Regions from separate parts of the Rothia sp. P6271 genome, predicted to be linked through region 1. Evidence: riboswitches for the same ligand, from Rfam matches in the RefSeq annotation. Region 1 holds a riboswitch; the other holds the start of a gene.
What was found. A riboswitch is a leader RNA that binds a small molecule or an ion and turns the genes downstream of it on or off. The one in region 1 is predicted to bind S-adenosylmethionine.
Positions count from the first base shown of each region.

Region 2: another riboswitch for S-adenosylmethionine. It lies ahead of ACN08X_RS05195 (nuclease PIN); the one in region 1 lies ahead of ACN08X_RS05835 (AMP-binding protein).

Region 1 covers NZ_JBLXXV010000006.1:42,244-58,191, forward strand. Annotated here, with positions in the region: gene ACN08X_RS05805 (amino acid ABC transporter permease) at 1-19, shown strand, start outside; gene ACN08X_RS05810 (amino acid ABC transporter ATP-binding protein) at 12-761, shown strand; gene ACN08X_RS05815 (O-acetylhomoserine aminocarboxypropyltransferase/cysteine synthase family protein) at 933-2,309, shown strand; gene ACN08X_RS05820 (CoA-binding protein) at 2,309-2,812, shown strand; gene ACN08X_RS05825 (glycerophosphodiester phosphodiesterase) at 3,537-5,165, shown strand; gene ACN08X_RS05830 (trimeric intracellular cation channel family protein) at 5,277-6,050, opposite strand; gene ACN08X_RS05835 (AMP-binding protein) at 6,338-8,446, opposite strand; SAM riboswitch class I at 8,452-8,540, opposite strand; SAM riboswitch class IV at 8,716-8,828, shown strand; gene ACN08X_RS05840 (LLM class flavin-dependent oxidoreductase) at 8,928-10,424, shown strand; gene cls (cardiolipin synthase) at 10,504-12,003, opposite strand; gene ACN08X_RS05850 (phosphoglycerate dehydrogenase) at 12,200-13,159, shown strand; gene ACN08X_RS05855 (ABC transporter family substrate-binding protein) at 13,618-15,366, shown strand; gene ACN08X_RS05860 (ABC transporter permease) at 15,533-15,948, shown strand, end outside.
Region 2 covers NZ_JBLXXV010000005.1:31,454-47,401, forward strand. Annotated here, with positions in the region: gene ACN08X_RS05180 (MFS transporter) at 1-233, shown strand, start outside; gene ACN08X_RS05185 (DUF808 domain-containing protein) at 303-1,250, shown strand; gene ACN08X_RS05190 (SNF2-related protein) at 1,233-4,748, opposite strand; SAM riboswitch class IV at 4,895-5,023, shown strand; gene ACN08X_RS05195 (nuclease PIN) at 5,055-5,249, shown strand; gene ACN08X_RS05200 (plasmid stabilization protein) at 5,246-5,695, shown strand; gene ACN08X_RS05205 (DUF6350 family protein) at 5,880-7,670, shown strand; gene ACN08X_RS05210 (hypothetical protein) at 7,911-8,330, opposite strand; gene purN (phosphoribosylglycinamide formyltransferase) at 8,461-9,084, shown strand; gene purH (bifunctional phosphoribosylaminoimidazolecarboxamide formyltransferase/IMP cyclohydrolase) at 9,196-10,803, shown strand; gene ACN08X_RS05225 (VWA domain-containing protein) at 10,920-12,677, opposite strand; gene glyA (serine hydroxymethyltransferase) at 13,332-14,615, shown strand; gene ACN08X_RS05235 (bifunctional methylenetetrahydrofolate dehydrogenase/methenyltetrahydrofolate cyclohydrolase) at 14,615-15,511, shown strand; gene ACN08X_RS05240 (GntR family transcriptional regulator) at 15,640-15,948, opposite strand, start outside.

The DNA of each region.
Region 1 (15,948 bases):
TAGGAGTTCCCATGCTTAGTGTCAAAAACATCTCAAAAAGTTTCGGGGAACAGACCATCCTCAAAAACCTCTCTTTCGATGTGCCTGATGGTGAAACTACCGTAATTCTTGGCCCCTCTGGATCTGGTAAATCAACATTGCTACGCTGCTTAAATCTTCTTGAAACACCAGAAGAAGGAACGCTAACAATCGGTTCTGATACGGTCAGCCTGAGCAAAAATCTTGAGACGGAAGACATTCGCCGAATTCGGTCACACTCTGCGATGGTCTTTCAACAATTCAACCTTTTTGCTCATTACACCGCACTCAAAAATGTGGCTTTAGCTCCCGTGCTCAACGGCACCCTGAGCGCTGAAAAAGCTGAAGCTCTTGCTAGTGAACTACTCGACAAAGTAGGAATGAAACATCGCGCGGACGCGTACCCAGACCACCTTTCAGGAGGTCAGCAGCAACGTGTCGCCATTGCTCGTGCCTTAGCCGTAAATCCGGATTATCTACTTTTTGACGAACCAACAAGTGCACTAGATCCCGAACTAGAAGCCGAAGTGATTAGAGTCCTGATTGCTTTGGCGAGAGAGAACCGCTCTTTAGTTGTGGTCACCCATAATATGGCGTTCGCTCAGAAAGTTGCGGACCGTATTATTTTCTTAGACCAAGGAGAAATAGTGTACGAGGGAGCCCCATCTGGGTTCTTCAACTCAAGTTCGGAGCGTATTCAAAAGTTCTTGAATATCTATGACACTACGGACTATCACATCTAGATGATGTTCCTGTGTGAGGTTATAACGTAACTTTTAACGATAAAAACTCAATAAAACGCAATATCAGCAATGTGCCGTCACGATGGTGCATTGCTGATGTGCATCAGCCAAGATAGGGGTACGTCTTGTGACGGGTTGACCCGTCAGTACTACATCATTTGAGGAGATACCGTGGCTGAACATACCTTTGGTTTTCGCACTCGTGCCCTCCACGCCGGAGCTACCCCTGACGCGATCCACGGGGCGCGCGCCGTCCCGATTTATCAGACAAGCTCTTTTGTTTTTGACGACGCACAAGATGCCGCCAACCTTTTTTCTCTCCAAAAATACGGCAACATCTATTCACGTCTTGGAAACCCTACTGTTGCTGCTTTAGAAGAACGTATCGCTTCTCTTGAAGGTGGTCTTGGAGCTGTCGCCACAGCTTCCGGAATGGCCGCCGAGTTCATTACCTTTGCGGCTCTTTGCCAAAGCGGAGACCATATTGTTGCCTCTTCTCAACTATATGGTGGGACGATTACTCAGCTTGATGTCTCTTTGCGAAGATTCGGTATTGATACGACTTTTGTGTCAGGAACTGACCCCCAAGATTTTGAGAATGCAATTCGCCCTGAAACGAAGGCTCTCTACACCGAAGTTGTCGCTAATCCTTCTGGAGAGATAGCTGACCTTGAAGGTCTTGCCGCTATTGCACACTCTCACAACATTCCTTTGGTGGTGGATGCGACGCTCTCAACGCCGTATCTAATTCGTCCACTAGAACATGGTGCAGATATTGTGATTCATTCGATGACGAAATTCCTTGGTGGTCACGGGACAACTCTGGGCGGTATTGTGGTGGAATCTGGCCGCTTCAACTGGGCTAATGGAAAATTTCCTACAATGACAGAACCAATTCCCTCTTATAACAACATCTCATGGTGGGGCAACTTTGGGGAATATGGATTCTTAACGAAGCTGCGTTCTGAACAGTTACGTGACTTTGGCCCGTCTTTAAGTCCTCAAGCAGCATTTAACTTGCTTCAAGGCGTTGAAACTTTAGCTCAGCGGATGGACGCCCATCTGGAGAACACTCAAGGCCTTGTTCAATGGCTTGATGAAGACGCCCGTATTCGCTATATCAATTATGCTGGTCTTGCTCATCATCCTCATTATGAGAGGGCGCAGAAACTTCTGCCTTTAGGGGTTGGGTCTGTGTTTTCCTTTGGTGTTGTTGCAGGCGCTGAAGATTCTGCTCGTGAAGTTGGTGCGCGCTTTATTGAGAATCTTCAGTTAGCTTCACATTTAGCGAATATTGGTGATGCAAAAACTCTTGTATTGCATCCTGCATCAACAACTCATCAGCAGCTCAGCGCGGAGCAACTTGACGCTGCTGGGGTAGGGGAGGATTTGATTCGTATTTCTGTGGGGTTAGAAGACCTTGATGACATTGTATGGGACTTAGATCAGGCGTTGAGTGCCGCAACGGGTAAAGACCATTATGGAGCAAAGATTCTGCGAACCCAAGAATCATTATCACAGGGTAATTCTGCTCAGGAGGTGCGTTAATGTCTACGAAGCGTACGTGGGAAGCACCATCTGCTGTGCAACGTTTAGGGATTCTTCGTCGTAGTCGCAGTGTCGCTATTGTCGGTATGAGCGATAAAGTTTCACGCTCATCATATTTTGTGGCAACGTATTTGAATTCTTCTGCCGATTACCAGCTCTTTTTTGTGAACCCCCTGTTAGCGCAGAAAGGGAAACAGGTGTTAGGGCAGAAAGTGTATGCTACTTTGGCGGATTTGCCTGAAGCTCCTGATATTGTTGATATTTTTCGCCGCCATGAGGATCTTCCTGATGTGGTGCGTGAAGCGATTGCGGTTGGCGCTCAAACCGTGTGGATGCAATTAGGTTTGTGGAATGAAGAAGCCGCCGAGATTGCCCAGCAGGCTGGATTGCATGTCGTGATGGACCGGTGTATCAAAATTGAGCATGCCCGTTTTCATGGGGGTTTGCATCTTGCCGGTTTTAATACTGGTGTGGTCAGTTCACGCCGTCAAATAACAGCATAGTTTTCTTGAGATACATAAAAGACTCATGTTCCTTCTTGCGTTGAGGAGCATGAGTCTTTTATGCTTGTTGTTTCTTACGCGGTGGAAGGTGCTGACATGACCTTCCCCAAAGTATGTCAGCACCTTCCTGCGTAGATGTGAACTACCGATTCTCTTCCCCAAGAAAACCTCTGAGAATAATTCTTATAATGATTCTCATACGTGGTATGTCCACAGATGATTACCGCAAGAAGCGGTCGCAAATATTTAAATATTTGACGTTAGAGATTATACGGTAATTGTTCTCTAGAGTATCTCGACACGATGACGAATATCATTATTAATTGAACTTTAAATCAATGACGTCGCAGGTCAGCTCAAAAATAAAGATTTTTAAAATAGTGAAACTTTTTTGCAGAGTGTTGTCTAAAGTATCACGATGTATTATCGTGGTTTCAGTTTTGACAGCTTTCGTGATCAACTCTAAAACTGAAAATTTTTCTTTGAAAACTATTGGTAAAATAAAAAAGTTTTGAGAATCAAATAAGTAACTCTGTGTTTTCCTCAAAAGAATCCTTGCCATAATCAGGGAAGAACCTGAACTAGAAAAACATCACGAGATAAAACTCATCAAGAACATTATCTGAGAGAATAATCTTTCCAGATACCGTATCTGGTAAAAACTAACTGACCACATTACCCTTATACCCAAGGGCCCTATAACCTCATATTTTAGAAAGTCTCCATGTCGATACCACAACATTCTCATGGCTTATCCCGTCGAACCGCACTCCGCTGGGTAGCCGGAGCCACCACAACACTCGGACTCAGCGCCGCCACAACAACAGCCTACGCAGAAGAACAGAACCACACCGCAGAAGAACAACCACAACCAACACTCGTTGAACAGTTCCTCTCACAAGAACAATTCGTCATAGCCCACCGTGGGGCAGGAGACGTCAACCCTGAACACAGCGCCTACGCCTATCAACAAGCCATCCTCAAAGGCGCTCAAGCTGTAGAAATATCAGTGCGTACCACCGCCGATGGAGAACTCGTCTGTATGCACGACAACGCACTACGCCGCACCACCACCGAAAAAACAGGGTACGTCAGCACAAGTACCCTCGCCGAAGTTAAACGCCCTCTCATTGATATGAGAGACTTCCTCGGACCTAACACACCCCTCGTACACATCACCACCCTCGAAGAAGCCCTCGGCGTCATCCTCGCAACCGAAGCCGGCGGCCCCTACCAATCCGTAGGCGGCTCCGCTGTTCTCTTCATTGAAGCTAAAGACTCTGCCGGTCAACCCAAGCTGCTAGAACTCCTAACTGCCCGCGGTATGCAAGACCAAGTCGTCATTAAAATGTTCCGCAACGGTAAAGGCGAATTCGACGGCAACAACGGCTTCATTCGGTACGCAAAAGAAGCAGGATTCACCACCTGGTGCTACTTCGACGCACACGATTCCTTCGAAGACATTGCGCAATTAGCATCATCAGATAACGTCGACATGCTGGGAGTGCCCTTCTTCGAAACCGTCATTGGACGTACTGAAAGCTCCATGAGCGACGAAAAAATATCACAAATTATCAATCTCGGAAAACCCGTTATCGTCTGGGAAACCCACCGTCGTTGGGTACAAGAACATTTTGCATCCCTAGGTGTTCGCGGATTCATGTCGCCAGACCCCTTCTGGCTCAGCGGAAGAACAACAAGCCCCAACCTTGCCCTCGAACAAGGCAGACGGCTACACGGCATGCTACCGGCTGGACAACAAGACGTTGTGAACCTACCCCGCTGGGAAAACGGTGAACTCGTCCATCAACAAGCCTATGACGACTCTATCCTTCTAGGCCCATTAGCTCACCGCACATCCACCGCTGATAGTTACGTCATCAACTTCACAATGCAGTGGAAAGACGCCCTCCCTCAAACAACATGGCAATACGGTTATCTTGCCTTCGGGCGAGAAGACGATTCAGCCTTTGGTATCGCCGCAAAATTCGATACCACAAACTCTCGTGGCGGCGGATACATCGTAGCTATTCGCCCCGGTGCATCCGTCATCGATGAAAACGGTGCATACGTTTCAGGAGATGTCGTTCAGCTGCTACGTGTTGACGCTGGATCAGCGCACCTAACACCACTAGTAACCTTGCGCCCTCGTACACCTTTTGTTGCAGGTGAGGATATTCGTGGCAAAATTATCGTCCGACCATCAAACATCATTATTGATGTTGCGGGGGCGCGTTCTACGCCCATCGCCGATACGACATATCGCGGAGCATACGTTCATTTTGGACGTTATCAAGATGCCGCACACGGCGGAGCTCTCGCTTTGAGTAACGTCGTCACCTACAAAATTTAGGGATATCGACGGTTAAAACCTCTTACCACCCACAACGCCTCAACCCTATGCAGAACCCCGCAGACTAGCTGCGGGGTTCTGCATATATCACCGTTAAAAACAGGTATGTCATTACTTGTGTGATGTTCTTTTGACCTGGCTCATCGGAATAACTTCTAAATTCTCGGTAAGAGGATTCCCCGGCGTCCAGCCTTCACCAGCAATCGTATGAGTCTCAGGTTTTTTACGTATGAAACGTGGTCGAGGAACAGAAAGCTTAACAGGCTCCGGCAACTGCCAACGCCTCGTGTGCGCAAGAAGCCCAAAAACTAGACACGAAATAATTGATATGCCCATCCCAATATTAGGAGAAGAAAAAAGTGTCGTACATAGAGCAGTCTCTGCTGCGCCAACAACCGCTACTGTCGCATAGAGAGAATTACCTCCCAAGATAGCTGGAACACGGTTGACCATCATATCTCGCAATACGCCACCGCCCACCGCGGTCACCACACCAAGGGCAATAGCCGGAAGCCAATGAAGCCCAATACCTAAAGATTTAATAGTTCCTGTAGCGGCCCAACAACCCATACCCAGAAAATCCACAACAACTAAAACACGGTTAGCCCAACGACTCCCCAAATCAATACAGTACGCTAACAATGCTGAGATGAGAGCACCCGCCCAATACGCAGAATCAGTCAATGCGACAGGTAAACCAGTGTTAAGAAGAACATCACGGATTAGCCCTCCACCCATACCAGAGAGCACCGCTAAGAGAATAAAACCTACAACATCAAAGCGGAATGCGCGAGCAACTGCGCCACCGAGCAAACCATTAGCAACAACTGCTGCTACATCGACCACTCTAAAGAGCACGCTTGGATCCCATACCTGCATACGCATGCCTCTTTCTGACGTTTCATATCGATAGAATGACTTCAATAAATACCGATACATGCTACAGCATGTACAGACCATCAGTACAGGTAGCATTGTCCGAAAGGGCGGCTTACCACACACGGTAAGCCGCCCTTTCACAAGCGGATAGTAAGGATATTCTTCGATGAGAGCATCTCGCATAGAGGTTCTTAGGATGAAAGACTCCAACCACGCAAATAATCATGTGATGTTAGTGAATTAGTACACTTACATCTCGATACTGTTGAAACAACCATGATTTTTGCCTGCCCTTATGAGCAAGACAAAACCTGAGCGATATCCCGCAACGCCTCATCATTTTGTAAAGACGACGTATCTCCTAGAGGTTTCCCCTCATACAACTGAGACAACAAACGACGAGTAATCTTCCCCGAACGAGTCTTAGGAATCTCAGCAACCGCCACCACATCTTTAGGCTTTGCAATAGGGCCAATCTCAGAACGAATATGCAACTCCAACACTTCACGTAGCTCAGAAGAAGACAACGCCTTACCCTCATCACTAAGTGTCACAAAAGCTACTGCTTGATGCCCCGTCAACTCATCCTCAACAGGACAAACACCAGCCTCAACCACAGCCTCATGACGCACTAAAGCTGACTCAATTTCAATCGTCGAAAGACGATGCCCCGAAATATTAATAACATCATCAATCCTGCCCAGAATATAAATATCCCCGTCCTCATCTTGCTTTGCGCCATCTCCAGCCAAAAACCAGCCACGCTCCCCATAATGTCTCCAATAAGAATCAAGATAACGCTGAGGATTTTTCCACACAGTACGAGCCATCGACGGGCCCACTTTATCAACCACAATGAACCCTTGAGCCCCCGTCTGAACCGGCTCACCGTGCTCATCAACAACACGCACAGAAACCCCCGGAATAGCACGAGTAGCACAACCTGGTTTGACAGCTATACCTGGAGTACCCTGCTCAAAAGTCCCCTCAGGCGCAAACTGAGGATCATGCGGACGAGGAGAACAGATCGTTGAACCTGTCTCAGACTGCCACCACGTATCAATAAAGGAAGCACGACCAGAACCAATATGCTCACGTAACCAATACCAAGCTTGTGGATTAATCGACTCACCCACAGAACCCAAAAGACGAACCGACGAAAAATCATATTTTCCCGACTCTGGGCCATGCGGGAAAGCCCCCATCAACGAACGAATCAACGTTGGCGCCGTGTAATAGTTTGTGACACCATAGCGTTCAATCACTTCAAAATGCCGTTCAAAAGTAGGAGTATCAGGTGTACCTTCAAAAATTACTTGACTTACGCCATTGACCAACGGCCCATATATCTCATAAGTATGAGCTGTCACCCACGCCAAATCGGCTGTACACCAATGAACAGTATCCGCAACTTTTTGCCGATCATTACGAGTAGCTAACTCATCAGGACGAAGCACACCATCAGCGTCAACAACATCAGGCAACAAATCATAAAGTAACGCATGAGAATACGCCGTCTGCGTCAAATACCCGCCCATAGTATGAACAAGACCCTTAGGTTGGCCCGTTGTCCCCGACGTATAAATAATAAATAACGGATCTTCAGCATCATGCAATGGGTAATCATGCGTATCTGGAACACCCTCAATCAAATCGTGATACCAAACATCTCGCCCCAAACACCACGGAACACTCTGTCTTTCCTGCTCGGTAGCTGAGGTACGGTTCACCACCACCACATGCTCAATATTATTCTCAGACGAACACGCCTCATCCGCTATCGACTTGACCGGAACAACCTTACCCCGACGATTCTGACCATCAGTTGTAATTAATACCTTGGCACCAGTATCCTCTACCCGAAACTTCAAAGCCTCCGCCGAAAAACCGCCAAAAACAAGAGAATGAATCGCCCCAATACGCGCACAGGCAAGAGCAAAAATAATAGTTTCAGGAATCACCGGCAAATAAACAACAACACGATCACCCTTAACCACACCCAAACGCTCTAAACCATGTGCCGCCTGAGCCACACGGCGTTGCAGCTGAGCATAAGTGATAGCTTCACGATCACCAGGTTCACCCTCAAAGAAAAGCGCAACCTTGTCGCCAAAACCTTGCTCTACATGCCTATCCACACAGTTATAGGCAACGTTGAGCTGACCACCCTCAAACCACTTAATCGTTGGAACAGAAAATTCTTGAACACCATCTTCACGAACGTCTACTAAACGAGGAGGAATAAACTCATGCGTTTTATCCTCATCCCATAGCTTCCCCCAACTAAGACGTTCTCGCGCCTGCCTTGCCCAAAAATCAATACGTTCTTGATCCGAAACATCTGCCGGATTCTGCACCTGATTTCGAGGGTCTGAATAAGAAAAAGACGAACAATACGACATCGATACTCCCATCGTTTCTGGCGTTAGCACCACCGCATAAGCGAGGTTGCTGCGACGTCTTAGAGCCAGGTCTCTCAGTCGCTCTGGATGGTTTAGACGAGTTCTACCGTAATACCTTCCGTACACATTCATCTAGACGTTACTTTCCATTGCCAGCAGATGAACACATCACGTTGCATAGAGTCATATTCCTTAGCGAACGTCACCCACCGCAATAAACACTGAAGCTCTTGGGTACCAAGAAGAACTTTTTATAAGCTAAACCCAGCGATCACGAGTTCCAACGTCAAGCTCTGGCTCGTTGGACGGCAACCCTCTTTCCGTAGCGGGGTGCCCCAGATGAAGATCCGGCTCAAAATAATCACAACGGCAAATACGGCGCCTATGCGTCGGGCATATCAACACCGAAAAATATGGTTTTCGACATGCCACGCCTCATAGAGGAGGGCTCTCTCCTCTAAGAACGCAAAGGAAAAAACTTATGGCAACTCATACCGCCACGACAGAACAACCCACTACGACACCGTCTTCTTCTAAAAAACGTATCGTTGTCAATGCGTTTGATATGACAACAACAAGCCACCAAAGCTTCGGCTTATGGCGTCACCCGCGCTCGCGAGCCGATGAATATAACACCATTAAATATTGGACAGATTTAGCTCAAGTGTGCGAAAAAGGGCTTTTTGACGCGGTCTTTATCGCTGATGTGGTGGGCGTATACGACGTATATAAGGATTCTGTTGCACCCGTACTTCGTGATGGTGCACAGGTACCGGTAGGTGACCCGTTCTTACAGATTTCGGCGATGGCAGCAGTCACGGAACATCTTGGTTTTGGAGTGACAGCTGCCGTGACGTATAACCAGCCTTATACTTTGGCTCGTTCTTATGCGACGTTAGATCATTTAACGGGTGGTCGTGTTGGTTTTAACGTGGTGACTTCTTATCTTCAATCTGCGGCAGAGAATCAGGGGCTTGCCGGTCAGATTGAGCATGATGAACGATACGAAATTGCTGACGAATTTCTCGACGTTTGTTATAAGTTGTGGGAAGGCTCTTGGGAAGACGGAGCGGTGCTACGTGACCGTCAGCGCGGGATTTTTGCAGATCCTGAGAAAATTCATCCTATCTTGCATCAGGGCAAGTATTTTCAAGTTCCTGGAATTTCTTTGACCGAGCCGTCTGTTCAGCGTACTCCCGTGATTTTTCAGGCTGGTGCGTCTTCTCGCGGTCAGGCTTTTTCTGGAAAACATGCCGAGGCGATTTTCATTTCTGCGTTACGTCCAGATTTGACTAGGCATGTGACCTCTCGTATCCGTGATGAGGCTGAACGTGCCGGCCGGCGTCGTGATGACGTGAAGATTCTTGCCATGCTTTCGGTGGTAGTTGACGAGACAGACGAGAAAGCACAGCAGAAGTATCAGGATTATTTGAAATATGTGGATATAGAGTCTTCTCAAGGGATTATTGGTGGTTGGTCTGGTGTTGATCTTTCACTATTTGATGAGGACGAGATTCTTGAGTATGTCAAGACGGAATCCATTCAATCCTTTTTGACACCTTTTACCTTGCAGTCTCAGACGACGAAGTGGACTCGTGCTGATATTGCTCGTCATTGCGCTATCGGTGGTATGGGTGATGTAATTGTTGGCTCTGCTCAGACTGTCGCCGATGAGTTGGAGCGCTGGATTGACGAGGGAGATTTAGATGGTATCAACCTTGCCTACCATGTATCTCCTGGCTCTTTTGAAGATTTTGTGGAGTTTGTTGTTCCTGAGCTTCAAAAGCGTGGCCGGTATCGCACAGAGTATGAGGGGAATACATTACGTGAGAATCTTTTTGGTGTGGGGCATACACGTGTGAATGAGCGTCATCCTGCGGCAGCATATCGTGGCGCTTTTGCTGGTGGTCCTAATGCTGCTGACACTCCTGCCCGTCAGTTTTTGAGCTTGGCTCAGAATCAGGCAGAGCGTTTATAAGAGTTTTTCTTCTGGTAATGATTCGCAATGTTAGGGTTCTCTTTGGTGTGGGGGGTATATCAGAGAGAACCCTAATCTTTTAAAGGAGCGATGACCAGAGCCTACAGATATTTTCTACGACCTTGATACGGTTGGGGCGGGCAACCCATTCGTCGTATCGGAGGGTTTTGCATTGAGAGATGTATTCTTCAGAGATGCTTTCTAACTCTTTAACCATTCCTGTATCGACGATGAAGGTGGATACTTCGAGGTTGAGCGCAAATGAGCGCGGATCCATGTTTGATGATCCAATGAAGGTGAGATGGTCATCTACAAACATGTATTTTGAGTGCAATACGGTTGGCCCGGGATATTGTTTGATGTTGACTCCGGCGTGGAGAAGTTTCTCGTAGTAGGAGCGTTGAGCCATATTGGGTAGGAACTGGTCTCCTTTTTCGCAGACGATGAGGGTGACATCAATTTTTGATAGTGCTGCATTGGTGAGTGCTTGTAAGAGTGTTTCTTCTGGGACGAAGTAGGGGGAGCAGACGACGATGCGTCGTTCTGCATTGTAAATGAGGTAGTTGATGAGGCGTAGGTTGTTTTCCGTTTCGAATCCGGGGCCCGATGGAACAATTTGTGCCAACATTCCGCTGTGTACACGGGGAATAGCTGTTTCGATTTCGTTCAGTGGTAGTTCTCGTGTTTCGGAGTACCAGTCTGAGATGAAGACGGCGTTAAGTTCTTCAACAACGGGGCCGGTGCATGAGAACGTAAGGTCTTGCCAGACGAGTCCTTTTTTGAGGTTGGCAGGTAGATTGTAGGAACGGTCGATAGCGTTTTGTGAGCCGGAGAATGCGATGCGTCCGTCGACAATGACGATTTTGCGGTGGTTACGTAGGTCTGGTCGTTGCCATTTACCTTGGAATGGTTTCAGGGGCAACATGAGTTGCCAATTGATTCCGGAGTCGTCAAGGAGTTTGCAGAGTTTTTTCCAATTGGGGTATTTTCGAGAGCCCCAATGGTCAATCATGATTTTGACCAGTACTCCGCGTTGGTGTGCTGCAAGAAGCGCATCCCATAGCGGTTTGGTGGTGTTGTCGTAGGCGGCAATATAAAACTCGAAGTGTACGTATCGTTCTGCCCGATTGATTTCTTCTGTCATCTGTCGGATAGCTTGGTGGTTATCTTTGATGAGTGTGAAAGTGTTGCCACCGACGAGGGGGAGCGCTCCGAGTTTGTAGTTGAGGTTCGCTGCTACTCGTGCTGGTTCAGGGAGTTCTCCATGTGCTCCGAGGACAGAACGGGATTCTTCATCAGCATTTTTGGATGCGAGTATCTCTTTCATCATGTCGTTAATAGTGCGTTGTCGGATTCTTCGGTGTCGTGGTAGTCGGGAAGATCCAAAGAGCAAGAAGGCAACAAACCCGATATATGGGACGAGGAATATTGCCATGAGCCAGCCGAGAGCAACCACGGGTTTGCGGTTATAGGGTAGCCAACAGATTGCGATAATACGTAAGGTGATATCGAGGATGAAGAGTGTTAACGCTAACCACGTAGGTAGATGGGCTAGTCCAAAGATGTTAAGAGGGTCCACGAGAGTTATTCTATAGAAAGTTTTTCAGGTTAGAAGAGTGTATTTTCTTATATTTCTTCGGGGTATGTGTGTTGGTTGGGTGGATGTATTTGTCGTAACTTGGGTGTTGATATTTTTATTCTGTGTGCTCTAAGACATAATCTAAGAAGAGTGCCTTACGGCATGTTTAATTTTCTCGTGATATGGAAGATTTGATATGAAAATCCTTGCTCCTACCATTATTCCTTTGGACACTCAGAAGCTTGGTCTTCAGGCAGAAGATACGCTAGTTTCTTATGACCCTACTGAGCTTCTACCTGCAGAGCACTATGATGCCGATGTCATGATTAGCTGGGGTAATACTAATGAACAGTTGCAAGATGCAGCGAAGAATTTATCTCAGGTGAAGTTGGTTCAGGCTCTTCTTGCTGGACCTGATCAGGCTCGTGCGGCTGGTTTCCGTGATGAAGCGGTTATCTGTTCTGGTATTGGCTTGCATTCTTTGACCGTTGCTGAGCATGCGCTGGCTTTGACATTAAATTTTGTGCGTTTCTTGCCGTTACTCTCTGAGGAGCAAGATAATTCTCGTTGGGCGGGGGAGTTAGGTGGTCCTCAGGAGCTTCATCCTGTGGATAAAGTCACAACTCTTTTGGGTGCTCGTGTTTTGATTTGGGGTTTTGGATCTATCGGTCAGAGCACAGCCCGCTTATTTCAGGCCTTTGGCGCTCAGGTGCAGGGTGTGGCGCGTTCTGCTGGTGAACGATCTGGTTTCCCTGTGATTGCTGTTGATGATATTGAACAGTACTTGCCTCAGACCGATATTTTGGTGATGATTCTTCCGGCTGCTGCTGAGACGGAGAATGCGTTGAACGAACAGCGTTTGGAGTTGTTGCCTTCTCGCGCATTTGTGGTGAATGTTGGTCGCGGTGTCACTGTTGATGAGGATGCGTTGATTGCGGCGTTGGAGAGCGGTTCTATTGCTGGTGCTGCGGTTGATGTGGTGAAGCAAGAGCCTTTGCCTTCGGATTCTCCTCTATGGGGTACGAAGAATTTGGTGATTACTCCTCATTCGGCTGGTGGACGTCCTGTGAATCCTGAGGAGCTGATTGCGCATAATCTTTGTGCTGTGCGTGCTGAGGTTAGTGGCGAAACTGCTGATTATCGTAATAAGATGTAAGGCTTGCTGTATGAAGCCGGCGGGGTGTTTTCTCGCCGGCTTCTGTGTTTTAAGTGTCCACTATGTGTACACCACGCCTGTTTGTATGTTAATTCCATATTATTTTTTGGGCTTGGAGAGGGTGTTAAACGGCACTTAAAAAGAACATAAATCTTTTACGAAGAAAATAACTAATTATTGATGTAACCCATATAAAACCTAGTCAAATGATATTTATTGATTTGATTATTTGGGATTAAAGAGGGTTGCTTGTGTTTGGTAATAAAAATTTTACCTTTATTTAGCTTTTTCTCATCATATGAATAAAGATTCGTTTTAGGGTATCTTCATGTACAACTGGTTAAGTTTTGTTTACAATGAAACTTACATGTGTTTCCAGTCACTTAGGTTGCCTGTCGTTCATCTACGATGAGCTCTGGTAGTCGCACACAACATCTCATATTGAAAAAGGAGAAGGAATGCGCATTTCACGTAGATCCTCCATCATCGGCTTCGCAGCGGTATCCGCTCTTGCACTATCCTCTTGTGCAAGCACCGGAAACAATGCAAGCTCATCTTCTGGGGATAAGGGTTCAAAATCTGTCTCAATGGCAATCGTGAACACCTTCAGCTCCCTCAATAGCAATTCTGCTGACGGTAACGTCGACACCAACGGCATGATTACTAACATGACCACCTCCGGTTTCTACTCCATCAACAATAAGCTTGAGGTTGTACATAACGACTGGTTCGGAACCTACGAGGAATCCGATAAAGGCGACGGCATGGAAGTTAAGTACACCGTTAAAGACGACATGAAGTGGTCTGACGGCAATGAAATCGGTGAAGGTGACCTCCTCTTGGCATGGGCTGTTCTTTCCGGACACTTCGACGACGCCGAAAAAGACCTCACCTACTTCTCCTATGCTGGCGACACCGCTGGTCTAGGCAACGCTGGCGTTCCCGTTCTCTCTGACAACGGAAAGACCATTACCTTCACCTACCCACAGAAGTTTGCTGACTGGGAGGTTGCATACGACCTAATCGCTACCCCCGCTCACGTCGTAGCTAAGCTCGCAGGCATGGACGAAGATAAGCTCGTAGAGGTTATCAAGAACGCTAAGCCCGGCGAAGAAAACGCAGACCTACGTAAAATCGCAGACGCATGGAACACCGGCTTCAACACCACCACCATGCCAAGCGAAGACCTCATCGTATGCAACGGCCCATACAAGCTTGACGCTGTTGTCGAAAACCAGTCTGTTACTCTCGTTGCTAACGATAAGTATCAAGGCCCTAACAAGCCTAAGATTTCTGAAATTACCCTTAAAATTCTTCCTGATGCGGCAGCTCAGATTCAGGCATTGAAGAACGGCGACGTAGACGTCATTAATCCTCAGGCATCTATCGATACTGTTTCTCAGGCTAAGGCTTTGGACAACGCAGAAACTCACGTTGCACCAGACCTTTCCTACGATCACCTCGATTTGAACTTCCACTCTGAGGTCTTCAAAGATGAGAACGTTCGTAAAGCATTCTTGCTCACCATTCCTCGTCAGGATGTTGTCGACAAGCTCATCAAACCGATGCAGCCAGATGCAGTCGTTCTCAACTCTGAACTATTCGTTGTATCACAGGGTAAGGTCTATGAAGATGCTGTGAAGCAGAACAACTCCAGCGATTACCCCATTACTGACCCTGAAGCAAATATTGCTAAGGCTAAAGAACTTCTCAATGGTGCAACACCTACCGTGAAGATTCTTTACAACAACAAGAACAGCAACCGTGAAAATACCTTCCAGATGATTAAAGAAGCAGCTGGTAAGGCAGGCTTCAAGGTTGAATCTCTCGGCTCTGAGCAGTGGGCTAGCGAACTTTCCAAGGGTAAAGAAGGCTACTACGATGCTTCTATCTTCGGTTGGGTTTCCCCTGGCGTCGGACACGAATCCCTCGGACAGATTTTCGCAACCGACGGCGGATCTAACTTCACCGGTTACTCCAATGCAACCGTTGACGAAGATGCTAAGAAGGTTATGAGCACTGTTGATAAGGGCGAAATTGAAAAGGTTACTATCCAAGCTGATGGTGAGCTCTTCAAGGACGGTTACGGCCTACCTCTCTTCCAGAGCCCAAGCCTCGTTGCTTACAACAAGTCCATCACCGGTATTGAGCCTAAGCCAGGTCAGTACCCTGCTACCTGGAACGCAGCTGATTGGGACATCAAGTAACAACGGCTCATCTTATCTAGGTGCAGCGTTCTTTGTATAGCGCTTAGCACTGAGTGCTATACGCCAACGGCGGCGTGGATGCTCATCTTCTTGGGCATCCACGCCGTACGTTTATTTATTTTTTTAAAACTCTCCCCACATTGACTCACCCCTTCAGGAAATCATCATGTTGACCTATACCGTGAGGAGACTAATAACAGCGGTCTTTATCCTACTTGCCGCTTCCTTCCTAGTCTTTACACTCACTGCTCTGTCTGGCGATCCTCTGGCAGAGCTACGTACCAGCAATAGCCCTAATAAAGACCTTCTTATCGCTCAGCGCACTGAAGCGCTGAACTTAGATAAACCAATCCCCGTTCGTTACGTCCTATGGATTACTGGCGTATCCAAGTGCCTTATCGGACAATGCGACTTTGGAACAAACCTCTCAGGTACGCCTGTTACACAGTTACTCTCAAACGCTATCTACCAAACACTGATTTTGGTTCTTGCTGCCACCGTTCTAGCAATTCTCATCGGTATTAGCCTAGGTATCGTTTCAGCATTACGTCAGTACTCAGGGCTTGACTACACCATCACTTT
Region 2 (15,948 bases), on a different contig from region 1:
TTCAACAAGAAACCCCCGATAGGCTTCGCGGACGCCTTCAGGGTATCTTCATCATGACCCTTGCTGGTGGGCCTAACATCGGTATTGGTGTGATGGGTCTGGGAGCTGCACTATTTGGTACCTCAATGACAGCCATCATTGGTGGTGTGATATGCGTTGGTGCTATCGTGCTAGCGACATACTGGAAACCAGCTTTGTGGAGATATCCAACCGAAAATACTCTTGAACAGTAATGAACGATAACTTCCCTTGTATTCTTGGGGTAGTAGCTTATTGGACAGATATAAAGAAAAGAGATCCTCATGGCTGGCGGGCTAGTTGCGCTTCTAGACGACATCGCAGCATTAGTAAAACTCACAGCGACAAGTACCGACGACGTTGCTGCTGCCGCCTCTAAAGCAAGTGCGCGCGCTATTGGTGTTGTTGTTGACGATACTGCGGTTGTTCCCCAATATTTAAACGGGGTAGAACCTCGTCGTGAGCTACCTATTATTCGTAAAATTGCGGTTGGTTCTCTCCGTAATAAGCTACTTTTTATTCTTCCACTGATTATCTTTTTGAGTTGGTTATGGCCAGCGTCATTAACTCCGTTGTTAATGTTGGGTGGTCTGTACCTCTGCTTTGAAGGTGCTGAGAAGATACTAGAGCTATTTCATCCGCATTCAGCAGAAGAGACAGAAACTCCTGCGCTCATTGCCGGGGAAGAAGCCGAGAAAAACGTTATTTCTGGGGCGATTAGAACAGACTTCATTCTCTCTGCCGAGATTATGGTCATCGCCATGAACACTATTGCTCATGAGGGAACATGGGCTATTCGTATTATCTCCCTCATCGTGGTGGCGGTGCTGATTACTTTACTTGTTTATGGTGTTGTTGCCGTACTCGTGAAGATGGATGATGTCGGCTTAGCGCTCATGCGCGGTGAATCTTCTATGACACAGAAAATAGGCGCTGCGCTCGTGTCAGGAATGCCTCTTGTGACGAAAGGCATTTCATTACTTGGTACTTTTGCGATGCTTTGGGTGGGCGGGCATATCGTCTTGAGTGGCTTAGCAGATGTCGGTTTTCACGCCCCAGAACACGCGGTTGAATACCTTGTTCGTGCTCTCACCTCGTGGAGTGCCGGTACTCTTCTGAGCGTGCTTGCATGGTGCGCTGAAACATTTTTCGCCATGATTTTTGGTCTGTTATGTGGCGGTATCGTGGTTGTTGCAACGCACTTCTTTTCATCGCTACGAGGTACTCAATAGTTCTCGGATATGTTCTGCTGTCATCTTTTCGCTAAAGAAATCTCCATCATCAACAACAGCGTCGAAGAGTGCAGACTTATTTTTTTGTAATTCCATAACTTTTTCTTCAATGGTTCCCGCAGCAATAAGCCTGTAAACCATCACATGTCTGGTCTGCCCAATACGGTGGATTCTGTCGATGGCTTGTTGCTCTGCTGCAGGGTTCCACCACGGATCCATTAAGAAACAATAATCTGCTGAGGTGAGGTTAAGCCCGAACCCTCCCGCCTTGAGCGAGATGAGAAAGACGGAGCTTTCTCCTTTCTCAAATTGTTCGATAACTTTTGCACGGTCTTTTGTCGAACCGTCAAGATAGCAGAACTCAATATTCTGTTCTTCTAAATCTTTTGCGATGGTTTTAAGGTAGCTGGTGAACTGGGAGAAAATCAGTACACGGTGTCCCTGAGAGAGAACTTCTGGCAGATGCGCCTGAAGGTACTCTAGTTTTGATGAGGTAATGTGCGAGTAGTCTTCGTCGACTAGATGAGGTGCTAGCGCCATCATGCGCAGTTTTGTTAACGAACGGAAGACCGTAAAACGGTTTTTGTCCATATCTTTGAGCAGTCCCAGAACTTTTTTGCGTTCTTGTTGTAGGAGCATATCGTATGCTTTACGATGCTCTGGGTTAAGAGCAATGGGCATTCTTTGGTCTGTTTTATCTGGTAGCTCTGTGGCAACAAGTTCTTTCGTTCGCCGGAGGATTAGTGGGCGTATCCGTTGCCGTAACTGTTCGAGTTTTTCGTGGTCTTTGCTTTCAGTGATGGGTTGTACGTAATAGTCTTTGAATTTTCGTGCACTGGGGAATAGACCTGGTGCCACAAGAGAGAAAATGGACCATAACTCCATGAGGTTGTTTTCCATGGGTGTTCCGGTGACGGCAAGTTTGAAACGTGCAGGTATTTTTCGTGCTATTTGGTGTGCTTGAGTTCTCGCATTCTTGATGAATTGCGCTTCATCAAGAATGACCCCGTTCCACGGTGTTTCTTGTGCGTAACTGTTAAAAGCGTTGGAATCTAGTCGTAGCAGAGTGTATGACGTGATAACGACTTGTGCCTGACCAATACGTTCTGTGAGTGTTTGTTGCGATTTTGCAGTGGACGTGGTGATGGCGGCGACTTCAAGTTCTGGTGCGAAGCGTTCTAATTCTTGTACCCAGTTGGGAACAACAGAGGTGGGGGCAATGATGAGGAAGGGAGCAAATGATGGGGTGCTGTTATTGAGCTCTTCGACCCACTGTTCATAGGCTTTGAGCATCATGGAAATAGTTTGTAGTGTTTTACCAAGCCCCATGTCATCACCGAGGACGGCTCCAAGGCGGTGTTTCCACAGGAAGTAGAGCCATTGGTAGCCTTCTTCTTGGTAGGGGCGTAGCTGTGCTTGGAGTGTTGCTGGAGTTGGTACGTTATCGCTACTGTCTTTGTCGCTGAGGAGGCTGTGAATACTTTCTTGCCATCCTTGGCATGATTGTGTGGTGGTGGCAAGCTCTTCGAGTTCTTCCCACATCCCTAATTGGTGTTTGTTGAGGCTAAGTGGTTGGTCTGGTTCTGAGAAGTCTTCTATTTCGGTTAGTAGTTGACGTAGTTTGATAAATTCTGGTCGGTTGAGGGGATAGTAGTTGCCATCACCGAGAAGGATGTGTTTTTTCCCCGCGTTGAGTGCCTCAAAGATCGTAGAGAATGATACGGTCCATTGACCAATGGTGACGATAATTCCAAGGTCAAACCAGTCTTGAGTATCGCTTGGTTCAACTCTCATCTGGATTTCGGGGGTAACGTCCAGTTCTGTGAATTGAGGTTCTTGTCCGTGAGTTTGGATGCGGAGTCCATGAACATCTCGGTATTGGGGCAGTATAGATTCGGTGAGTTGTTGAACATCCCAGTCGTAGAAGTGTTGTTCTGTGAGCTGTAATGCGGGGTAGATATTTTTGAGTTGCGCGAGGATTGTATTTTCGTAGTTTTTATCGCGCTGTTCATAGATGTCTAATAAGGTGCTCTGTACTGGGAAGTATTCGAGGTTGCTTTCATCTCGTGTGTTCTTGAGCGGGTCTTTAGGGTATTCCCATTCCCAGCGGGTGTGGGCGTGGGGTGTTTGTTCGCTGTCGAAGTAGACGTGAAGAATCAGCTCTGGTTGTTGTACTTGGGGTGGTTGTATCGTTGCGTCGTTGGTGCAGAAGCTGATATTGCGTGTGAGATATGGGTAGAACTCTTGATAGAAACTATTGATATCTTGTGAGGGGATTTCGATATGTTCTTCTCGGATAAGGGTTTCTGCTGCGCCGTTGAGTGTTTCTTTCAGGGGAATGAAAATAAGGTCGGCTGCGGCGTATTGGTCGTTGAGACGTGTTGGATTGATGGCGCTAGGTAGGGTTGTTTCCCAATGTTCAGCTTGTGCTGTGGCTTTGTAGTGTTCTTGTGCTTTGTGTCCGAGGGCAATGAATCCGTTGCGGGGCTGGCCTATTGGGTGGCAGTAGTATGCGGGGAAGGCGTTTTCTCCTGCGGTGAGTGTAGGTGTGATGCGTAGACCGTCTTTGTAGCTGTGAAGTTCTGCTTTTAGCGTGGCTTCTTCGGTGTGCGCCGTAGTGATGGGTGTTCCCTCTAGCAGGATGGGCAGTGCTATTTTTTCTGCTTTTTTGAGTACTTTCCATAGTAGGGAAGAGTTAACAGTAGAAAGTGTTACCCAATCGCGGTGGGAAGTGTACGCTGATTGCCAAGGTCTGATGATGGAGTAGAACTCTCGCAACCATCGTTCGTGTTGGGGTCGGAGGGCGTGGCTACTTGTCTTTCCGGTGTGATCTTTTTGGAAGTGTTCCCAGTTGATGCCGTCTTTAATCCATCGGTTGTTTTTACCTTGGACGAGTGGGCGTGCTTGTAGGGTGATACGTGGTGTTTTGTGTTGACCGCTACCGAGTGCGAAGCGGGAGTTGACGTGCATTTTGAGGTCGAGAGCGGCGATGGTATTGCTGTTATTTTCGTAGGGTATCCGGTGATGCTGCGCCAGTGTTTGTGACAGCGTTCTGCGCCATGTCGACATTTTTTGTTGTTCTGCTAGCTCTTGTGCAGTGGTGATTCCGTGTTGTTTGAGCTGTTCTTTGCTGAGTCCGTCTGTGACGCGTTGAGTGGAGCTTTGGGCTTTGCTAACTTTTTCGGCTCTTTCGATGGCGGTGAGCATGATGGCTACGGAGTGTTTGCAGTCGGTGCGTACTGGGCAGGTGCATCGTGCGGAGAAGGCGAGGGATCCTTCAACCTGTTTTGCGGGGAAGACAATTTTGCTGAGGTATGGGTCTGTTGCGTCGCCGTAGGTTGTTCCTGTCAGGATGTGTGCTTGGGCGTCGTAGGAGTATCGGGCGACTTTGCCTTCTTGCATGTATTGTTTTCCGCGGAGGTAGGTGCGGTGTCCTACTTGCTGGATAATTTTTGCTGCGCTGACGGGGATTCTGGGGAAAGCTGATGGTGCATTCACGGTGGTTGTATCCTCTGCTGGCAGGGTGCATATATGTTCTAGGTTACCGGATGAGCTTTCACTAAAGCTGGTGTAGCCTAAATCTCTCAAATATTTTGGGCTGTGCTCTTTGTTTTTTTGTGGTGGTTGCGTTATTCTGGATTCAGCTTCAAGAGTTTCAACTGATAAGCTCCGACTTTAGTTGAACGCCAACCCCATGTTCACGGGTGGCTCGGATGACGAAGCGGTTCGTATTCGCGTCATAGTACGCAGGCTGGTACGGACAAGAGCACTTCGAAAGGAAAGCGCATTCAGCGCAGTTGTATCATGCACAACACCGCTCGCCCTCAGCACAATATTCAACCTGTTTCTTCTGCTCAAACTCGTGGCGGTTACGCTGCCGTAAGCATTCAAGATTACACTCGTATTTCCCATGAGCGTTCTGAGTTTCTTAACTTTTTGCTCTCTCCTAATCCGCACGGTATCCCTAACCAGGAATACGGTATCTTACAAGCAGCATGAGTATAAGAGGACTACTTCTAGACTCTGATGTACTAGCAGAGATTCGCAAAACCACACCACATCCGCAGGTCGTTGCGTTTCTTCGCCGTCGCTCATATATGGTGATGTACATATCAGCACTTAGCCTAGGCGAACTTAAAGGGCTTTACCCCTACCCTGAAACAGAGCGGTGGGTTAACGAACTTCTCGAACGTTTTAGCGGGCAGGTTCTCGACGTTGATACGAACGTATCTTTGGCATGGGCCGGTCGCCAAATTCGTGCTGAAGAACGCCCCTCACCAGAAGGCCCTTATACGCCATTGCCTACCGCCGCACTTGAAGGGCTCATGGCTGCTACCGCTGAAGTGCATCAGCTAGAAATAGTTTCTTCTAAAGCAGATATTTATCGCCGCTGGGGAGTCCCTGCCGTTAATCCGCTGCACGAAAACGCCGCGCGAGGACTATAAACCCTGTGTCTTTTACGTGACCTTAAGACGTAGGCTGTGATGAGCTTAGCGTCTTGACCGGCATACATGGTATGGTTCAGTGGGGTGCACGCGGTGAAGAAAATCCTTGGTTTATGTCTCATTTGGATTAGAAAAGCTGTGTGAACTTCAGAGTTCAATAGAGTTCATGACAAGATAAAAGACGATGAAAACCAGCGTGATGAAACCTCAACAACGTTCGATACCGATGCCCCTCTGGCTACAGGGTGTTGTCGAACTCTTTCGTACTGCCTTCTACTCTTGCTTTGCTGTAGTGCTACTACTGGGTGCCGTATGGTTTACCGGCGGTTTTGAACAGCGTGACCTCTACGCTATGGCAGTTTTAGTTAGCCAAATGTGGCTTCTAATCCACGGGGTTCCTCTTCATCTGAACATCTCTGCCCCGTATGGAGACACCCCCGATATTCAAGGGACGATGAGCTTTATCCCGTTGGGCTTAACGCTGATACCCTTATGGTTATGTTTCCGTTCAGGACGAGTCTTAGCTCAAGCATCTCGTGAGGGACAATTCTGGATACCAACATTAACCGGAGCTATCACTTATAGTGCCTGTGCTGGGGGCTTGAGCCTTTTGACAACAGATACTGCTGCGGTAGCGTATCCTGTAGCTTCTGCACTTGTACCGTGTTGGGTCGTTTTATCAGGGCTTATTCTTGGTGGCTGGTACGAGTCTCGTTCTTTGGCAAGAATGATCGGTGTTAACGCTGCCGAATGGGTTGCTCAGTTTAGCCAGTACTCACGTTGGGCGGGTTCTTATGTTTGGACAGTTCTTCGCGCGTCAATCGTGGCAGTTCTTGCGTTTATTGGCTGTGGAGGGCTATTACTGAGCTTGTCTTTGCTCTGGCATTGGAGCGATGTCGTAACAATTTATCAATTGCTTGATGCTGGTGCTATCGGCGATACTGCTTTGACCTTTTTACAGCTTGGTGTTATCCCTAACGTAGTTTTTTGGGCGATGTCTTGGAGTGTCGGAGCTGGTTTCTCATTGGGAGAACATACCTCCGTAAACTTCTTTGAACACTCTACTGGTGTGCTCCCCGCTTTCCCTCTTCTGGGTGCCTTACCAACGGTCAATGAACCGTGGAACTATATTGCTATTGCGGTTCCTGTGCTGTGCGGTATTGTTGCTGGCTGGTGGTTCTTCCGTGCCGGTGAAGACCACCTTGATGAGTGGCTTTCTCTGAAAATTCCTTTCCGCTGGATTTCTTTGCCACTATCAACTTTTGCCTTAGCTATCTTTGTTTCTGTTCCTGCCGGCATCATTTTGGCGTTATGCGGTTGGGCATCGCGCGGTTCTCTTGGTATGGGACGTTTTACTGATTTAGGGCCAGATGCTTTATTATTTGGTGCTTTATCTGCCGGTTGGATTGCTTGTGGCGTGATGATGGGATCGGTGATGGCCCCTATCTTCCATCGTGGCGCTATTACTGAGCTTGAGCGTTTCTCTGAGCTAAAGAACGACCGTGAAGAGCGCCGTCGTCGTAAACGTCTTGCCCGCGAGCAGAAAAAAGCGCAACGTCGGAACTCTCGTCAGAATTCTGCTATCGCAGAAGTTGAAGAACAGCATGATGAAACCAATAAGCCTTCTTCAGAGGCTGTGCGTCGTCTCTTAGAAGACGCTGATGAACCGTTATCGGATACGACGCGATCTGAGGTGACTCAAAAAGAGGAGAAAAAAACTGCTGATTTTGAATCTGTCGTAGCCCAAAACTTACGATTGTTTTCTGATCTCGAAGAGGAACACCTCGAGGCTCAGGCAGAGGCTTCGTCAACTGAAGATGACGTATCGAAACAAAAAAATGATACTGCAACCGATAAGGTAACTGGAGATAAGGATTCCTCTGAAGGGAAAACCCTCACTCACTTTAAACATGGGCGAGTCATACGCCGTCCAAAAACTCGACGTCGTTCTTCGTCGAAGTCTGATGACTCTTAACGCTTTTCGGGCACAGAGCTTTTGGCGTTCTGAGGGTGTGACAAAACCTCACTTAAATAATTGAGCTTATGGGATGTATCTAGAGCATCATCAAATGTGCTTGAAGACAATACCTTGAGGTTTTATCTTGAAGTTTATTGTGGGGGTTGTTTGTCCCAGTCTAATCGCTCTACAACCACCACCATGAGTACTGCTACCAGTACCCCTATGACTCCCGGTACGACTGCCCCTATCGGGTCGTTATTTGAGTAAGGACCCTAAAAGATTATCTTCTAAATCAGCTTTACACTGCTCCTGCCGGACAATAGTCAGAGCATGACGGGTACAATCTGCAAACTGGTTTGTTTGGTCCATAAAAATTATTTGTATTGAGGTACTAAACATGAGTACTAGCGCAATCACCATAAAGAATGTGAACGTTACATACATGCCTGAGGACGCACGTGCCCGAGCAATATACGTCATGCCCCAAACAGCGCTGATAATCATCCCCAGCTGAAAGGACAATGCTGCAATAAGCCACCACCCGCTATACGCGGAGAACACAAACCCTAAAAGGCCGAAAGCAATGCTCAAACGATGACAGACATCAAGACGTTGCTTTGCGTCTTGAACCATGGGGGAGGACTCATTCTCAGGAAGCATAGGCTGTACAGACATACTCTCTAGGATACCTGCTCTGAGAGATTTGAGGGATTCCTCGCACCTGCTCTCTCCTGTGCAAAATACTTTAAGTCATATAAATAATTGAACTATTAGCTTCGCCACAAGGTGGGGTACACTGTGAATCATGCGTATTGTGGTGATGGTCTCTGGGTCAGGGACAAACTTACAGTCCATCATAGATGCTGTTTCGGCAGGCACCCTCACGGTGGATATTCTTGCTGTCGGTGCAGATAAACCGTGCCGTGGTATCGCACGAGCCCAAGAGAACGGTATTGAAACGTTCCTGTGCGAACCACATCATTATTCTTCTCGCGAGCAATGGAACCGCGCCCTTGAAGAACACCTCACCCGATATAACCCTGATCGTATCGTCTTCGCTGGCTTCATGCGCATCGTGGACAAACAACTTGTTGAACGATTCGCCGGACGTATCATCAATACCCACCCTGCTCTCTTACCCTCTTTCCCCGGAGCACACGGGGTACGCGACGCCCTCGCCTATGGGGTTAAAGTCACTGGAATGACGGTTCATTTAGTTGATGCAGGGGTGGATACCGGAACTATCCTTGCTCAAGCTCCTGTCCTTGTGGAAGATACAGACACCGAAGAAACCCTTCACGAGCGTATCAAAGTCAAAGAGCGGGAGTTACTTGTGAACACTCTTGAACAGATAAGCCACACTCTACGTTCTTCGCAGAATGCCACGGAGAAAACCACTCCTGAAGAACATACACCACCGCTTTTATAAGCGCCGGTGCCACAGATGTAGATACCTCATCACTGGTATCTAGCCCGTGGGCCGGGGCTGAAAACGGATCAAAAAATAACACCTTTTACCCAGACAAAAATTGGAGTATTTGTGAGCCTTACTCAGCTAGATCGTGTCCCCATCAAACGTGCGCTCATCTCTGTCTACGACAAAACTGGATTAGAAGACCTTGCACGCGGACTACACCAAGCCGGTGTATCACTCATTTCAACAGGTTCTACCGCAGCGACGATTGCTTCTGCAGGCGTACCAGTAACAGAAGTATCTGATATCACCGAGTTTCCCGAATGTCTTGAAGGTCGCGTCAAAACTCTTCACCCAAGGATTCACGCAGGTATTCTAGCTGACCGTCGGAAAGAACAACACCGACAAACTCTAGAAGACCTAAGCATCGAACCTTTTGATGTTGTTATCGTTAACCTTTACCCTTTTGCGCAAACTGTTGCTTCTGGTGCTGACCACGATGCTATTATCGAAAAAATCGATATTGGTGGTCCTTCCATGGTGCGTGCAGCCGCAAAAAACCATCATTCAGTAGCTGTTGTCGTCGACCCCCAACGCTATGATGACGTCATTAACGCAGCTCAAAACGGTGGATTTACTTTAGCTGAACGTCGCCGTCTTGCCTCAGCTGCTTTTGCACATACCGCCACTTACGATACCGCTGTAGCAACATGGACAGCCGCCCAGCTAGAAGGATCTGAGAACGCCCAATACTGGCCACCTTTTGCGGGACTATCCTTTGAACGTTCAGAATCTTTACGCTATGGAGAGAACCCTCACCAGCAAGGAGCTCTTTACGTAGACTCCGCTAGCGCACCCGGCATTGCTCAAGCTGAACAACTCGGCGGTAAAGCAATGAGCTATAACAACTACGTTGATGCTGATGCCGCTCTACGCACCGCCTATGATTTCGATGAACCCGCAGTAGCTATTATTAAGCACAATAATCCTTGTGGCGTGGCAATTGCACCACCACAAGCTGAAGACCCTATTGCACAAGCTCATATGAATGCTCACGCCTGTGACCCACTGTCTGCCTACGGTGGTGTTATCGCAGCAAACCGCGAAGTAACCGCACAGATGGCGCAGAACATCAAAAACATTTTTACCGAAGTAATTGTTGCACCGTCTTATAGTGCAGATGCTCTAGAGATTTTACGGTCTAAGAAGAACCTACGTATTCTCGAACTGCCTCAGAACTACACGCGAAGCACCATCGAATACCGTCAAATTTCTGGTGGCGCATTATTCCAAGATGCAGACCAGCTACAAGCTGAGGGTGATGCGCCTACCGCGTGGACTCTCGTTGCCGGTCAACCTGCCGATGAACAAACCCTCAAAGATTTGAGCTTTGCTTGGCGTGCCCTACGTTCTGCAAAATCAAATGCTATCCTTCTAGCTGATCAAGGTGCTGCTGTCGGTATTGGCATGGGGCAGGTAAACCGTGTAGATTCTTGTAAGCTTTCGGTTGAACGCGCTAACACTCTTGCCGATAATGCTGAACGCGCTCGCGGTTCAGTTGCTGCCTCTGACGCCTTTTTCCCCTTCGCTGATGGGCTACAGGTACTCATCGATGCTGGTGTTCGTGCGGTTGTTCAGCCTGGTGGCTCTATTCGTGATGAAGAAGTCATTGCTGCCGCTGAATCTGCTGGTGTGACAATGTACTTTACTGGAAGCCGTCATTTCTTCCATTAAGAAGAATAGTTTCAGAGAATCTGTTCTCTGACAGGGGAGAGATGCTAAGAGGGGTGTGGTTCAGAAAATATTTTCTGAACCACACCCCTCTTAGCTGAGTTTGGAAAACCTAGTTTTTACTGGTTTTCGGTTGCTGTCTCTTGGTGGTGTGCTTGCGCTTCTTCGGCTCCAGCCTGTGCTAGTGCCTGTTTCTCTTGGCTAGAGAAGGAGAAAGCTTCTGCAAAAATCCGTTGGATGTCTTCTGCAGAGTTTGCAGGGAATGCCTGCCCACCGGTTTGAGACGCAATTTCCTGAAGTGCTTGCATATCTGCGTCAGGTGAAATACCGATAAGGATGATATAGACCGGAGCTTCTGGATCTTGTTGAGACTGGATGGTCTTAATAAGATCTTCGGTACTGATGGAATTATCATCGTGGTTTTCACCGTCAGTCATAACGATGACGGTATTTGCTGCGCCTGCCTTGTATTCTTTTTTGACATTTTGGAATGCCGCAAGAATAGTGTCGTTTAGTCCAGTGTAGTTATCTGGAATAGGTTTGAGGGAAGAACCAGCTTCAAGGAGGATGTTGCGCTGTGAACGCCCATCGACTTCATCACTCATATGGCGAATAGGTGCAAGACTCTTATAATCAACGGTTTTTCCGCTGTCATCCTTGCTCATATTGCTAGAGAAACTCCACAATCCCATAGAATCTCGTGCGGGGAAGAGTTTATATCCGGCAAGGATGGAATTGACGGCAATATCCATACGGGTTTGGTCGGTACCATCAATTTTGTAACCCATGGAGCCTGAGACGTCTACCGCAACGAGGGCGTTCAATGGTGCCGCTTGAAGGGAATAGGTAGACCACGCTTCTGCTACAACGTCTGGGTTTGCACCGGTAAGGTTGGTGAACTTTCCGATGGAATCTTTTTCGAGCGGATCACCTTGTGCGTTGCGTAGACCTGCTTCTGCGAGAGCCTTTTTGCCGTCTTCAGAGGAGATGAACTTGGTGATTTTATCAGCTGCTTGTGAAACGGTTTTATTGGTTTCTGTTCCACTAGATGCCGGCTGGTAGAGCGGGTAATCTAATTCGCCACTGCCGGTAGCCGGAACATACGCGGTAAGTTTGGAATCGGAGTGTTCGTTGAGGTATGAGGCATAGTCGTTTTCTCCAACGATAGCCGAACGGTAGGTGTCATTTACTACACCTGAGAGGAGCTCTTGAGCGTTTTCTGCGGCTGTTTCAACTCCGATAGTTTGCGCTCGTGAACCGAGGTTGTTTGCTAGCGCTTGTTTGCTTGCTTTGCCGTTGGCGGTTTCTTCGGTAGCGTTGACGATGGACATGAATGAGCTAGGTTCTACGCTAGGGTCTCCCATGTGTACTGCGGTTACATCGCTGAGAGCTTCGTTCCATGATGGGTATTTGTCTGAAGATTTGGTGACAATGACGCTAGGCGTTTTTGCGAGGGATTCGGCTTTAGTCACTAGCTCGGTTTTTCCTGCGAGGGCAAGCTGAGCTTGTGTCGATGATGCAGGCAACCAGAGGTTTGGTGCAGACTTTCCTGCAATAATTTGGCTTGCAACGTCAGCAACGGAGGTGTCGTGGCTAACGGCCAAGACGATGCAGTCTTCTGGATTGACTGGGATTTTGTGGAGTACCTGCGCCATATCTGGTGTGGTTTCAACGGTGACGCGTTGAGTGGTTGCGCAGGAGGTAGGTACGGATTGTGCGTTAACTACTTTGTCTTCTGTGTTGTTACCTTTGAGGTAGTATGCGAGCATTCCACCGCTTAGTAGGATGGCTGTTGCGCCTCCGACTGCGGCCCATTTGCGCATGTTTTTTCTGCGTTGTGCTTCTCGCGCTTCGCGTCGAGATTGAGCGTTCCCCATTTGTACCCTTCCGCCCTGTCTCCGTAGGTGAGTTTATTTACTGGTGTGAAGATGCGTGAGCGCATAAATAAAGTATGTATCCTTACAAGCCTAATACTTTAGCATATAAAATGCGTTTAGTTTTTATACTATGAAATTGTTTAAAAATGGACATAAGTAGTGCAATTTTTGATATAATTATTTCTTGTTTAAATATCTTTTTGTGAATAAAAGTTTTTGTAGAAACTAATCGTGTTCTATTGACTAGGCGAAACAATATCATCAGGTGGGTTTTGCTAAAATTAAAAGGTTCAAAAGCCTATCTTTTGGCATGTAGCAACTTCTTACATTGCGGACAACGTTCGGGGGTGAGTTAAAAAAGAAAAACTCAAAACTTGAGTGATTATTAAAATAAACTTGGTAAAACTACAGAAACTGTCGAAAAATATACGCACCAGTTACGGTGAAGACACCTCAAAGTTCAAGCTGAGCGACTACCTGCTGTGACAGAAATATCAAAAATATTACGATACGCAAAAATTTAGCTGAAGTAACACATGTACGTAGTGCGGGTAACACTAATACACTAGATGAGTAGTCAACATTCACTCAGGGCAACCGCCCTTGAAAAGCTACCTCCGCCTCTGCACTGAGCTTGCCTCTTGGAAGGAACGCATGATGTCTCACACCGAACAGGTCACCAACCTCCCACTATCTCAAGTAGACCCAGAAGTTGCCGAAGCTATCACCCAAGAACAGCTACGCCAACAAAACACCCTAGAAATGATCGCTTCAGAGAACTTCGCCCCACGCGCAGTCCTCGAAGCTCAAGGCTCCGTACTGACCAACAAATACGCTGAAGGATACCCATCTCGCCGATACTACGGCGGCTGCGAATATGTTGACATCGTCGAAACCCTTGCTATCGAACGAGCCAAAAAACTCTTTGGGGCAGAACACGCCAACGTCCAACCTCACGCCGGTGCCCAAGCAAACAATGCCGTGATGCACGCACTACTCAACCCCGGCGACAAAATCATGGGACTCTCCCTCGCACACGGAGGACACCTCACCCATGGAATGAAACTCAACGTTTCCGGAAAACTCTACGACGTCGTCGCCTACGGTGTCGACGAAGAAACCGGATGCGTAGACATGGGGCAAGTACGCGAACTAGCCCACGCCGAAAAACCGCAAGTTATTATCGCCGGATGGTCCGCATACACCCGTCACCTAGACTTCGCCACCTTCCGAGAAATAGCTGATGAAGTAGGAGCATACCTCTGGGTTGATATGGCACACTTTGCTGGTCTCGTCGCTGCAGGGGTACACCCCAACCCCGTACCCTACGCACATGTCGTCTCCTCAACCGTTCACAAAACCATTGGTGGACCTCGCTCCGGATTCATCCTCTGCACCGAAGAACTCAAGAAAAAAATTGATTCTGCAGTATTCCCCGGGCAACAAGGCGGACCTCTCATGCACGTCATCGCCGCCAAAGCAACAGCCTTCAAAATTGCTGCAAGCGAAGAATTCAAAGACCGCCAAGAGCGCACACTCGCCGGCGCCAAAATCCTCGCTGAACGCCTAAGCCAACCCGACATGGCAGAAGCCGGAATTCACCTCATCTCCGGAGGAACAGACGTTCATCTTGTCCTCGTCAGCCTCGTCAACGCAGAACTTAACGGCAAAGAAGCAGAAGACCTCCTCCATACCGTAGGAATCACCGTCAACCGTAACGCCGTACCCAACGACCCCCGCCCACCCATGGTCACATCAGGGCTACGCATCGGCACACCAGCCCTCGCAACCCGCGGATTCGATGAAGAAGCCTTCGTCGAAGTATCCGACATCATCGCTGAAACTCTCAAACCAGGTGCAAATATCAAAGCCCTGCAACAACGAGTAACAGCACTATGCAAAAAATTCCCCCTCTACGACGGTATTCAGGAGTGGTAATGACACAAATACTTGACGGAAAAGCAACCGCACAAACCATCAAAAAAGAACTAGCACAGCGAGTAGAAGCCCTCAAAAAACAAGGCATAACCCCCGGGCTAGGAACTGTTCTTGTCGGGGACGACCCCGCATCTCACTCCTACGTTGGAGGTAAACATAAAGACTGCCAAGAAGTTGGCATCGCCTCCTTACGGCGTGACCTCCCGGCTGAAACTACTCAAGAAGAACTAGAAGCTGTTCTAGAGGAGCTCAATAACAACCCAGAATGTACCGGATACATCGTTCAGCTACCTCTGCCTGAGCACTTAGACACCAACCGTATCCTCGAAAAAATTTCCCCCGAAAAAGATGCCGACGGGTTGCACCCAACGAACCTCGGAAAACTCGTCCTCAACGTCAACGAACCCCTTAACTCCCCGCTGCCATGCACTCCACACGGCATCGTCGAGTTAGGTCGCCGTCACGGTATCGAATGGGCCGGTAAACACGTCGTCGTACTTGGTAGAGGCATTACTGTTGGCCGACCACTAGGCCTTTTACTGACTCGCCGTGAAATTAACGCCACCGTAACTCTCGTCCATACCGGAACACAAAACCTCGATGAAATCCTCCATAGCGCAGATATTATCATTGCTGCTGTTGGAGTCTCCCACATCATCAAAGAACATCAGGTGCGCCCCGGCGCCGTAGTCTTTGACGTAGGAGTTTCCCGCATCTTCGACGAAGACACCGAAAAATACCGTCTCAGCGGAGATATCAGCCCAGAAGCCGGAGCTAAAGCAGGTTGGGTCTCTCCCAACCCCGGTGGTGTTGGCCCCATGACCCGAGCCATGCTACTTGTAAATGTTGTAGATACTGCAGAAAGAATGGCGTCACAACTCTCAACAGATCTATAACAAGTTCATACAAAATCAAAGATGGCGGTTTTTATGTTCTAGATATTCAACAGAACATAAAAACCGCCATAAACATTAAAACTATTTACACTAAAATAGTTCAAAGCTAAATAGCTTAAAGTGGTTAGCTACCTACCAGTACGCGAAAGCCTAAACTCATAGTCATACCTATCAGCACGATATAAACACACGGTACTTTCTACCGCAATACCACGATCAGTATAACCAATCTTCTCCACCCTCAACGCCGCAGAACCAGATGGAACGTCAAGCGCTTGAGCTTCCTCTCCCGTCACAAGCGTGGCACTGACACGGTGCGTGGCCTTCTCAATCCGATAACCACTACGCGTAAGCTGTTCGTCCAAAGAACCATGAGTCTCCGGCTCTACATGAGAAAAAACCTCCTGAAGAAAATGAGCTTTTTCATAGCACATCGG